DNA from 2 places in the Luteibacter sp. P4_D7_3 genome. Region 2 is predicted to be linked to the other one. Evidence: predicted binding sites of a transcription regulator. Region 2 holds the regulator's gene; the other holds the start of a gene.
The links. Region 2 encodes sigma-54, which starts transcription at its own class of promoters, with help from an activator protein. Its sites were predicted from a motif close to TGGCACGNGCNTTGC; they were not measured.
Positions count from the first base shown of each region.

Region 1: the regulator sigma-54 is predicted to act here: its motif matches at 2,230-2,244, upstream of pgaA (poly-beta-1,6 N-acetyl-D-glucosamine export porin PgaA).

Region 1 covers NZ_JBFUIT010000080.1:1,962-9,733, reverse strand. The annotation lists gene AC1DSN_RS09775 (acetyltransferase domain-containing protein) at 1-623, opposite strand, end outside; gene ftrA (transcriptional regulator FtrA) at 713-1,684, opposite strand; gene AC1DSN_RS09765 (rhodanese-like domain-containing protein) at 1,775-2,203, shown strand; gene pgaA (poly-beta-1,6 N-acetyl-D-glucosamine export porin PgaA) at 2,340-4,391, shown strand; gene pgaB (poly-beta-1,6-N-acetyl-D-glucosamine N-deacetylase PgaB) at 4,397-6,271, shown strand; gene pgaC (poly-beta-1,6-N-acetyl-D-glucosamine synthase) at 6,268-7,518, shown strand; gene pgaD (poly-beta-1,6-N-acetyl-D-glucosamine biosynthesis protein PgaD) at 7,515-7,772, shown strand, end outside.
Region 2 covers NZ_JBFUIT010000023.1:19,192-21,741, forward strand. The annotation lists gene lptB (LPS export ABC transporter ATP-binding protein) at 1-519, shown strand, start outside; gene AC1DSN_RS04425 (RNA polymerase factor sigma-54) at 619-2,100, shown strand; gene hpf (ribosome hibernation-promoting factor, HPF/YfiA family) at 2,218-2,550, shown strand, end outside.

The DNA.
Region 1 (7,772 bases), on a different contig from region 2:
ACGCACATGATCCCGAACCATGGCAGCACCGGGTAGGCAATGAAGCCGAACGGCAGCGGACCCGGCTGCATCAGCAGGTGCCATGGCAGCCCCCACACGCCGAGCGTGCCGGCATCCACGCCATCGAACAGGTTGTGCCCGGCGACCAGGGCGATGCCAATCCCCAGCGCCACGCGGCGCGGCAGATGCACCACGGCGGACATCAGCACCATGCTCAGGCCGATCGCATAGATCACCTGCAGGAAGACGGCGGGACGAAAGTCGAAACCCAGGTCGACGAAAGTGACTTCGAGGAACATCAACCAGAGGCCGCGCGTGAGCAGGAACCGCGAGAGCGGCCAGCCCGTCTTCCCTCGATGGGCCTGGAGGAAGATCGAAACACCCGACAGGAGAACGAAGGTCGGCGCACAGAGGTGCGTCACCCAGCGCGTCAGAAACAACGCCACCGACGTCTTGTCCAGATCCAGCGGATCGAACAGGAAGGCCTGGCGGTTGACGAAGTCGCGCGTATGGTCGAGCACCATCAGTGCGATGACGAGGCCACGTAGTGCGTCGATGAAGTCCAGGCGAGGCAGCGGCGCCGTTGAGGCCGCGGTTGCGTTCGAAGCGTGCGGTTCCACCATCGCCAGTCACCCCGGAATCCAGACCCAACCTGACCGTTGTAGCGCCTTCGACCCGCGAGGTGAATCGGAGGAATGGCATAGGCCGCCGTCTATGGCGCAGCAAACCGCTGACGGTAAGCGCCCGGACTGGTGCCCAGCTTGCGCCGGAAGTGATGTCGCAGGGTGGTCGCCGTACCGAGCCCGGTCTGGCCGGCGATCAGGTCGATCGATAACGCCGAGCTCTCCAGCAACTCGCGCGCCCGATCGACTCGAAGCGTCGTCAGCCAGTCCGCCGGCGTGGTTCCCGTCGAAGCCTTGAAGCGACGGATGAAGGATCGCTCGCTCATCGCCGCCATGGCGGCGAGCGTGGCCAGCGGCAGGTCGTCGGCAAGGCGGCGACGCATCGCGTCCATCACAGGGCCCAGCAGGTCGCGTTCGCGCTGGGCCACGGGGCGCTCGACGTACTGGGCCTGGCCGCCGTCCCGATGCGGTGGAATGACCAGGCGCCTCGCTACGTGATTGGCGATGGCCGGGCCGCGGTCACGCCGGATGAGGTGCAGACAGAGGTCGAGACCCGCGGCGCTGCCCGCCGAGGTGAGCAACTGACCCTCGTCGACATAAAGCACATCCGGATCCACCTCGATGGCGGGATAACGAAGGCGCATCGCCTCCGCGTAACGCCAGTGCGTCGTGGCACGCCTGCCGTCCAGCAACCCTGTGGCGGCGAGAACGAACGAACCCGAGCAGATGGAGAGAAGCCGCGCCCCACGTGCATGGGCACGCTGAAGCGCGTCCACGACGGCTAAGGGCACGGACTCGTCAACGCCCTTCCAGCCCGGCACGATGATCGTCCCCGCCTCCGCGAGCCGATCCAGATTCCCGTCGGGCTGAAGGCGGGTGCCGTACTGGCCCCGGACCTCGCCCTGCTCCGCAGCGCAGGTCTCAAAGCGATACCAGTCCTCGCCCAGTTCCGGCCGCGCCATGCCGAACACCTCGGCGGCACTGGCGAACTCGAACATGCACAGCCCCTCGTAGACCAGGGCCACGACGAGCGCATTGGGCGGCGCAAAAGGTATTGGCATGATCTGATCGCATGATGGCGTTCACGCCACTATGCCGCGCTTGCGCCATCGGGACAATGGCTTGCACACCCACCGCACGAGAGCACTGCCATGTCGAACGCCGTCACCCGCGTCCCCGCCGCCCCATCGGACCTCGCCATCGCCCATTTCGAGTCGAAGCTCAGCTTCGAAACCGACTGCTGGGATACGCACGACGCGCTTGCCCTCGATGATCCTGGCTTCGTGCTGCTCGATGTCCGCAGCCCGGCCCTGTTCGCCCAGGGCCACGTTCCCGGCGCGATCAACCTGCCCCACGGCAAGATCATCGCCTCACGCATGGCATCGTGGCCCACGTCGACGCTCTTCGTAACCTACTGCGCGGGTCCTCACTGCAACGGCGCGGCCCGTGGCGCGGCGAAGCTGGCCCGCCTGGGTCGTCCGGTGAAAATCATGGCTGGAGGCATGACCGGGTGGCTCGACGAAGGTTTCGAACTCGCGGTTGCATCCACAGCAGCCCCTGCTCCGTATCAAGTCACCTGAATGGAACGCGCACGCGTTGACACGGATGGCACGCAGCTTGCCTCTACTATCCCACGCTACTTTCAACCTCCGTTGCCGAGAATGGACATTCGGCTCGGCTGATACAGGTCATGTTGTGGGGATGGGATCAACTTTGATGATTTTTCAGCAGGACGCCCGCGTACCTCGCGCAAGGCTGTGCCTGGCGTTGTTTCTGGCCCTGCATGGGCCCGCGGCCTGGGCCGCGGTACCGCCCGAACGCGATGCACTCATGGCAAAAGTGCGTCAGGAACGTGACCAGGGTCATCGCGTGGATGCACTGGCACAGGTCCAGGCGATCCTCGCCCGGTGGCCGGACGACCGCGAAGCACAGGCGCTAAACGTCACTTTGTTGACGGAAATCGGCGCAACGACGCGCGCCAGGGAACTGGCGTCGACCCTACAGCCACCGCAGAGTGCTGCGGACAGTGCGCGTCTCGACGCCGATCACGTGGCCCGGGAAACCCGGTGGGCCGAGGGTTCGCCGGCCGATCCGCGTGCACCGTACGCCGAAGCCGATCGCGCGGTCGTCGATGCACGACGACTCGCGGACGACCCCCTCCTTCCCGCCGACATGCGCCTTCGCGAACAGTTCGACCTCATCGTGGCGCTGGATCAGGCAGGACTCATGGACGAAGCCGTGCAGCGCTACGACGCCCTGCACAAGCAAGGGGTGACGCTACCCGCTTACGCCGAGCGCAACGCGGCCGACGCCCTTCTCGCCAAGCGCCGCCCGGCCGAGGCCGCACAGGTTTATGAAGACAGCATCGCCAGGGATCCCGGTCCGTACGACGCCGCCGATCTCGATCCGCGCATCGGACTCATGTACGCGTACCTGGAGTCGGGACAGACCGGCAAGGCGTTCACCACCATCGACAATCTGGCGGCGAAGGAACAGCCCTGGGTCCGTGTTCCCGGCATTCGCCTGCCCATCCAGAACCCGCGCAAGTTCGACGCCGAATCGGCCGCCATCTCGGCACGCAGCATCGTGGATATGCAAGCCGACGCGTATGCGCGCATCGTGCCGCTCAGCCGCGAGGCACCGGCCGATTCGGACATCCGTCGCCAACTGGGCATGGTGGAACTGGCACGCGGCTGGCCCCGCCGCGCCCAGGACGACCTTGCCATTGCTGATACCCTGAATCCGCGGGATGTCGATTCCTACCTCGACGCCGCGGAAACGAAACGCGCCCTGCACGATTACGAAGGCATCGACGACGATCTGGCCGAGGCCAAGGTGCTCGGCAGTCGCACTGACCGCGTCGACCGTGCCATCCAGTCGTGGGATCGCGAGCGCGGCTGGCAGTTCGACATCAGCCAGGAGAACGGCAAGGGCTCCAGCCCCGACTTCGGCGACCGCGACAGCGCCACCCTGGCGACGATCGAAAGTCCGCTGATCGACGACCACTGGCGCGTCGTCGCGCTGGGGCGCTATTCGACCGCCGACCTGCCGGAAGGCGACGTCCGCCGGACGCGGTTCGGCTTCGGCGTGCGTGGCTACGCACGTGGCCTCGAAGCCTATGTGCAGGCGTTGCCCGCCGCGGACAGGTACGTGGGCAAGACCGCCCTGGAAGCCGGCGTAAACTGGGCGATAACCGACCACTGGGCGATCGCCACCGACTTCAGCACGGCCGGCGAAGACACGCCGTTGCGCGCGCAGTACTACGGTATCTCCGCGAAGACCCTCGAAACGGCCGTGACATGGCGGGCGAGCGAACTCACGCAGGCGCGACTGGGTGTGGCCCGCGACAATTTCAGCGACGGCAACAAACGCACGAGCTGGCTGGCTGCCTTCATCCAACGCGTTTACACCGCGCCCAACCTCGCCCTCGACGGCGGCGTGGAAGTGGGCGGCTCGTTGAACACGCAGACCGATCGTCCTTATTTCAACCCGCGCCGCGACAACAGCTACGCGCTCACTGGCCGGCTGGAAAACCTGCTCGGCCAGTTCTACGAACGCCAGGTCACCCAGCGTATCGACGTCGCCGTCGGCGAGTACGACGAGCAGGGTTATGCCAGCGACTGGATGGCCAGCGTGCGCTACGGCCAGATCTTCCAGCCACGCGCGGGCATCCGCCTTGGCTGGGGAATCGGCTGGCACAACCAACCCTACGATGGCCGCCGCGAACATCGCGTCGTCCTCGACCTGACCCTGCACTGGGGAGAATGAGAGTCATGCGTTCGCTGTTGTTCCTGCTAGCCCTGCTCGGGCTCGCGCTTCCCACGTTCGCGCAGACCGTCGCTCCGGCGCGGCCCACGCTGATCGTGCTCGCCTATCACGACGTTCGCGACGATGTCGGCCTGCAGGCCGACCGCGATCCCGATGCGACCAGCACCGATCACCTGATCTCGCACTTCGACTGGCTCAAGGCCAGCGGCTACAACATCGTCAGCCTGCAGCAGGTCGTCGATGCCAGCCACGGCGGTGCCAGGCTTCCCCCGAACGCCGTGCTGCTCACCTTCGACGACGGCCTGGAGAGTTTCTACACCCGCGTCTATCCCCTGCTACGCGCTTATAACTATCCCGCCGTCGCCGCCATCGTCGGCTCCTGGATGGACATGCCTGCCGGCAAGCGTATGCCTTATAACGGTTCCGACTGCGATCGCGACTGCTTCCTCACCTGGGACCAGGTGAGCGAGATGCACAAGGGCGGCCTGGTCGAATTCGCCTCGCACTCCTGGGGTATGCACGAAGGAACCGAAGGCAATCCGCAAGGCAACCTGTTGCCCGCCGCCGCCTCGCTGCGTTACGACGACAAAGCCCACGTGTACGAAGACGAAGCGCAGTACCGCGCTCGCGTCGGCGCCGATCTCCAGCACAGTGCGGACGAAATCGCCGAGCACACGGGTGTTCGTCCGCGCGCCGTCGCATGGCCTTACGGCGCCTATACCCGTGTGGGTCGCGCCGTGGCCGCGGAACACGGCATGCCGGTGACCTTCAGCCTCGGCGACCGACTGCCCACCCTCGAGGTCGGCAAGACCATTCCTCGCCTGCTGGTCAGCGGCAATATCACCGCGAACCGCCTGGGCTGGCTGATGCGCCATCTCGATCGTGTCGAACCCACGCGTGCCGTGCAGGTAGACCTCGATTACGTGTACGACCCCGACCCGGCCCAGCAGGATCGCAACCTCTCGAAGCTGCTCGATCGTATCAAGCGCCTGCACCCGAGCCAGGTCTGGTTGCAGGCCTATGCGGACCCGGACGGCGATGGCGTCGCCGATGCGGTGTATTTCCCGAATCGCCACCTGCCGATGCGCGCGGACCTTTTCTCCCGCGTGTCATGGCAGTTGCGCACCCGCGCCGGCGTGCGCGTGTACGCCTGGATGCCCGTCCTCGCCTTCCGTTTTCCGGACGGCAAGGACCTGCCGTCGCTCGCCGGCGAACCCAAGCCCGGCGGCGACCATTATCGCCTTGCGCCGTACGACCCGAAGGTGCGCGCCATGATCGGCGACGTCTATGAAGACCTCGCCATGCATGCCGATGCCGCAGGCGTGCTGTTTTCCGATGATGCCTATATCCGCGACACCGACAACCTCGGCCCGTGGGCGAAGAACACCCCGGCGCAGAATACGCAGGCGCTCATCGATTTCACGCTCGAGCTCTCCGAACGCATGCAGAAGTGGCGCCCGCAATTGCGTACGGCACGCAACCTTTACGCCCGGCCCGTCCTGGAGCCGAATGCGGAAGCCTGGACGGCGCAGAACCTGCCCGCCTTCATCAAGGCCTATGACATGACCGCGGTGATGGCCATGCCGCAGCTCGATCAGCAATCGGACCGCATCGGCTGGTACAAGCACCTTGCCGCCCAAGTCGCGATGGTTCCGAACAGCTTCGAGCGCACCTTGTTCGAATTCGCCACGCAGAACTGGCGTACGCACCAGCCCATCGACGACCGCGACCTTGCCTTACGCATGCGCACCGTGCAGGCCGCGGGTGCGTGGCACATCGGTTACTACCCGGACGACTTCCTCCACGACCATCCTGGCCTGGAAACCATCCGGCCTTTTATTTCGGCATCCGACTATCCCTATCCGGAGCCCATCCGATGAACGGCGGAATTCTCCACATACTGCTGGAATTCGCGTTCTTCTATCCGCTGGTGATGTCGCTGTTCTGGATGACCGGCGGCGTGATCTATTTCATGCGTTGGGAACGTAACGAGCCGGTACGCGTCAAACCGCCCGAGCTGCCGGAATACCCCATGGTCACCCTTGTGGTGCCTTGCCATAACGAAGGCGAGCAGGTACGCGAAACCATCGCCCACCTCGCTTCGCAGCAGTACCCGAACTTCGAAATCATCGCGATCAACGACGGTTCGACCGACGATACGGGTGCCCAGCTCGACCAGTTGCTCGACCAGTACCCGAAGCTGCGCGTCATCCACATGTCGAGCAACCAGGGCAAGGCCATGGGTCTGCGCGCCGCCGCCCTGGCGTCCAACGCGGACTTCCTGGTCTGTGTCGACGGCGATGCCCTGCTCGACGACTACGCCACTCACTGGCTGCTGTCGCACTTGCTCGATAGTCCCCGCGTCGCCGCGGTCACCGGCAATCCGCGCATCCGCAATCGCTCCACCCTGCTGGGCAAACTGCAGGTGGGCGAGTTCTCGTCCATCATCGGCCTGATCAAGCGTGCGCAGCGCGTCTATGGACGCATCTTCACGATCTCGGGCGTGATCGCCGCGTTCCGCAAGAGCGCGTTGCACGACGTCGGTTACTGGAACACCGACATGGTCACCGAGGATATCGACGTGAGCTGGCGGCTGCAGATGCGCCACTGGGAAATCCGCTACGAACCGAATGCCCTGTGCTGGATCCTCATGCCGGAGACGATCCGCGGCCTGTGGAAGCAGCGCCTGCGCTGGGCCCAGGGTGGCTCCGAAGTGCTGCTGCGTTACACGAAGAAGCTGTTCGCCTGGCGTCAGCGTCGCATGTGGCCGGTCGCCATCGAATACGTGATGAGCCTTGTCTGGTCGTACACCATGGCGATCATCGTCACGCTGTGGGTGCTCGGGCTGTTCATCGAGCTGCCGCCCTCGTTGTATATCGAAACGCTGCTGCCGCAGTGGCACGGTGTGGTGCTCGGCGCGATCTGCCTGCTGCAGTTTCTGATCAGCCTGCTGGTCGACCGTCGCTATGAAACGCGCATCGGCCGGAACTACTACTGGATGATCTGGTACCCGCTGGTGTACTGGATCCTTAACACGGCGACCTCCATCGTTGCGATGCCCAAAGCCTTGATGAAGCGCAAGGGCACGCGTGCGGTGTGGGTCAGCCCGGACCGGGGACTGCGATGAAAGCCGAAGCCATCCTGATCCAGCGCCCCGAGCGCCAGTCCTCGGTACAGAAAGCCGTGTTCAGCGTGGTCACCGTCATCGCGTGGCTGTTCTGGGCATTTCTCTGGCTGCCGCTGATCACCCTCGGTGCCTGGGCCTTCGGCGTGCGCAACGCCTGGTTGCAGCTCTACGTCCTGCAACCCTCCCACAAGGAAGGCGACCTCAATGTGGTGCTGATCGCCGCCGTCATCTGCGCGCTCATATTCACCACATGG
Region 2 (2,550 bases):
CTGCCCATGCATGCCCGGGCCAAGCTCGGCATCGGCTACCTGCCCCAGGAAGCCTCGGTATTCCGCCGCCTGAGCGTCTCGGACAACATCCTGGCCGTGCTCGAACTGCGCGACAACATGACCGCCCGGCAGCGCGAAGAGGAGCTGGAAAGCCTGCTCGACGAGCTGAAGATCGCCCACATCGCCGAGCAGAAGGGCATCAGTCTCTCCGGCGGCGAGCGTCGCCGCGTGGAGATCGCCCGCGCCCTGGCAGCCCGCCCGCGCTACATGCTGCTGGACGAGCCCTTTGCCGGCGTCGATCCGATTTCGGTCGGCGAGATCCAGCGCATCGTCCGCCACCTGAAGGAACGCGGCATCGGCGTGCTCATCACCGATCACAACGTACGTGAGACGCTCGGCATCTGCGACCGCGCGTACATCCTCAATGACGGCGAAGTCCTCGCCCGGGGTACGCCGCAGCACATCCTTGCCGACGAAAAAGTGCGCGAGGTGTATCTGGGYCGTGAATTCCGTATCTGACACACTTGAGTTTCGGCCGGTGGGCATAGCTCGCCGGAACGCTGGTTTGGGAAGGTCGCAAAGGGTTACGATGGATTCGGCACCTAACGCATCGAAGGCATGAAACCCGGACTCCAGTTTCGCCTGCATCAGCAGCTCACGCTGACGCCCCAACTACAGCAGGCTATCCGCCTGCTCCAGTTGTCGCAGCTGGAGCTTGAGGCCGAACTCCGCCAGATCGCGGAAAGCAATCCGCTGCTCGAGTTCGCCGAGGATGCGGAAGCCGAGCCCGAATTGCCCGAAGAAGGCGACTACGACGGCCCGGACTTTCCGGCGCGCGACGAGGTCCCTGTCAAAGCGTCCAAATCCGAGGAAGAATCGACGGTCACGCCGTCCGAGGAGCTCGCTCCCGAGTGGGACGACGACCGCTTCCACGGCGAGGCTGGCGACTATGCCGGCGCTCCTTCGCGGTCTGGTGGTGGCGACGAAGAGGGCTTCGAACCTCAGAATGCCGCCCCGGAAAGCCTCCAGCAGCATCTGGAATGGCAGCTCAATCTCTCCCAGTTTTCGCCGCGCGACCACGCCATCGCCACGGCGATCATCCATGCGCTGGATGAAGACGGCTACCTTCGCGACGGCGTCGAAGCGGTGGAAGCCGCCCTGCCCGCCGAGTTGAATGCCAGCGCGGAGGAAATCGAACGCGTGCGCCAGCGTGTGCAGCGTTTCGATCCCACCGGCATCGCCAGCCTGGATCTGCGCGACTGCCTGCTCTGCCAGCTGTCGCAGTTCTCCCTCGAAACGCCGCATCGCGACCTCGCCATCCGTGTGGTCAGCGACGAGCTCGAACTGCTGGCACGTAACGACGCCGCCAAGATCGCCCGCCGGCTGAAGGCCGCCGAGGAAGACGTGGCGGCCGCCGCCGCCCTGATCCGCAGCCTCGATCCGCGCCCCGGCTCGGCGCTGGACGCCACGCCGGTCGAGTACGTCGCCCCGGATGTCTACGCGCGCCGTGAGAACGGCCGCTGGCAGGTCAGCCTCAATCCCGACGCCCAGCCCCGGCTGGGCCTCAACCAGCACTACTGCAACCTGATCGCCCGCGCCCGTGGCGACGACGCCACCTGGATGAAGGGTCAGCTGCAGGAGGCCCGCTGGCTGCTGAAGAGCCTGCAGTCGCGCGCCGAGACCCTGACCAAGGTGGCCGACGTGATCGTGCGCCGGCAGAGTGCCTTCCTCGACTACGGCCCGGAAGCGATGCATCCGCTGGTGCTGCGCGAGGTGGCCGAGGAGGTCGGCATGCACGAATCGACAATTTCACGGGTCACTACGCGCAAGTACATGCACACGCCGCGCGGTACCTTCGAACTGAAGCACTTCTTCTCCAGTGGCGTGGCCACGGAGGACGGCGGCAGCGCCTCGGCCACCGCGATCCAGGCCATGCTCCGCAAGCTCATCACAGGCGAGGACGCACGGCGCCCGCTGTCCGACCAGGCCCTGGCCGAGGAACTTCATCGACGCGGAATTCAGGTGGCCCGCCGTACGGTGGCCAAGTACCGGGAAGCCCTGCGCATCCCCAGTTCCAGCGAACGTGTCCGCGCCAGTTGAGGCGCGGGGAACCCTCACGGAGGTCCACGGTCACACTGTTTCAGGCTTGAGGAACGGCACTCCGTCGTTCCGCACTCGTCGCCCCCAAGGCGGCACCCTCAGCAAGAAGGAGGCGTCATGCAAATCCAGATCAGCGGCCAGCACATCCATCCCACCCCTGCCCTGCGCGAGCGCGTGGAACAGCAAATCAGCCGCTTCGAACGCCTTTTCGACAACATCACTGCCCTCGACGTGGTCCTTTCCGTCGACAAGAACGAGCACAAGGCGGGTGGCACCCTCCATTGTGCCGGCGTCCGTCTTCACGCCGATGGCGTAGCCAGCCTCGAAGACGAAAAGAAACCGGACGCCCTCCACAAAGCCATCGACGCGATGATCGCCAAGCTTGCCGACCAGCTGAAGAAGCACAAGGAAAAGCTCAAGGATCACCACAACGCCGAGGGCCGCGACGCG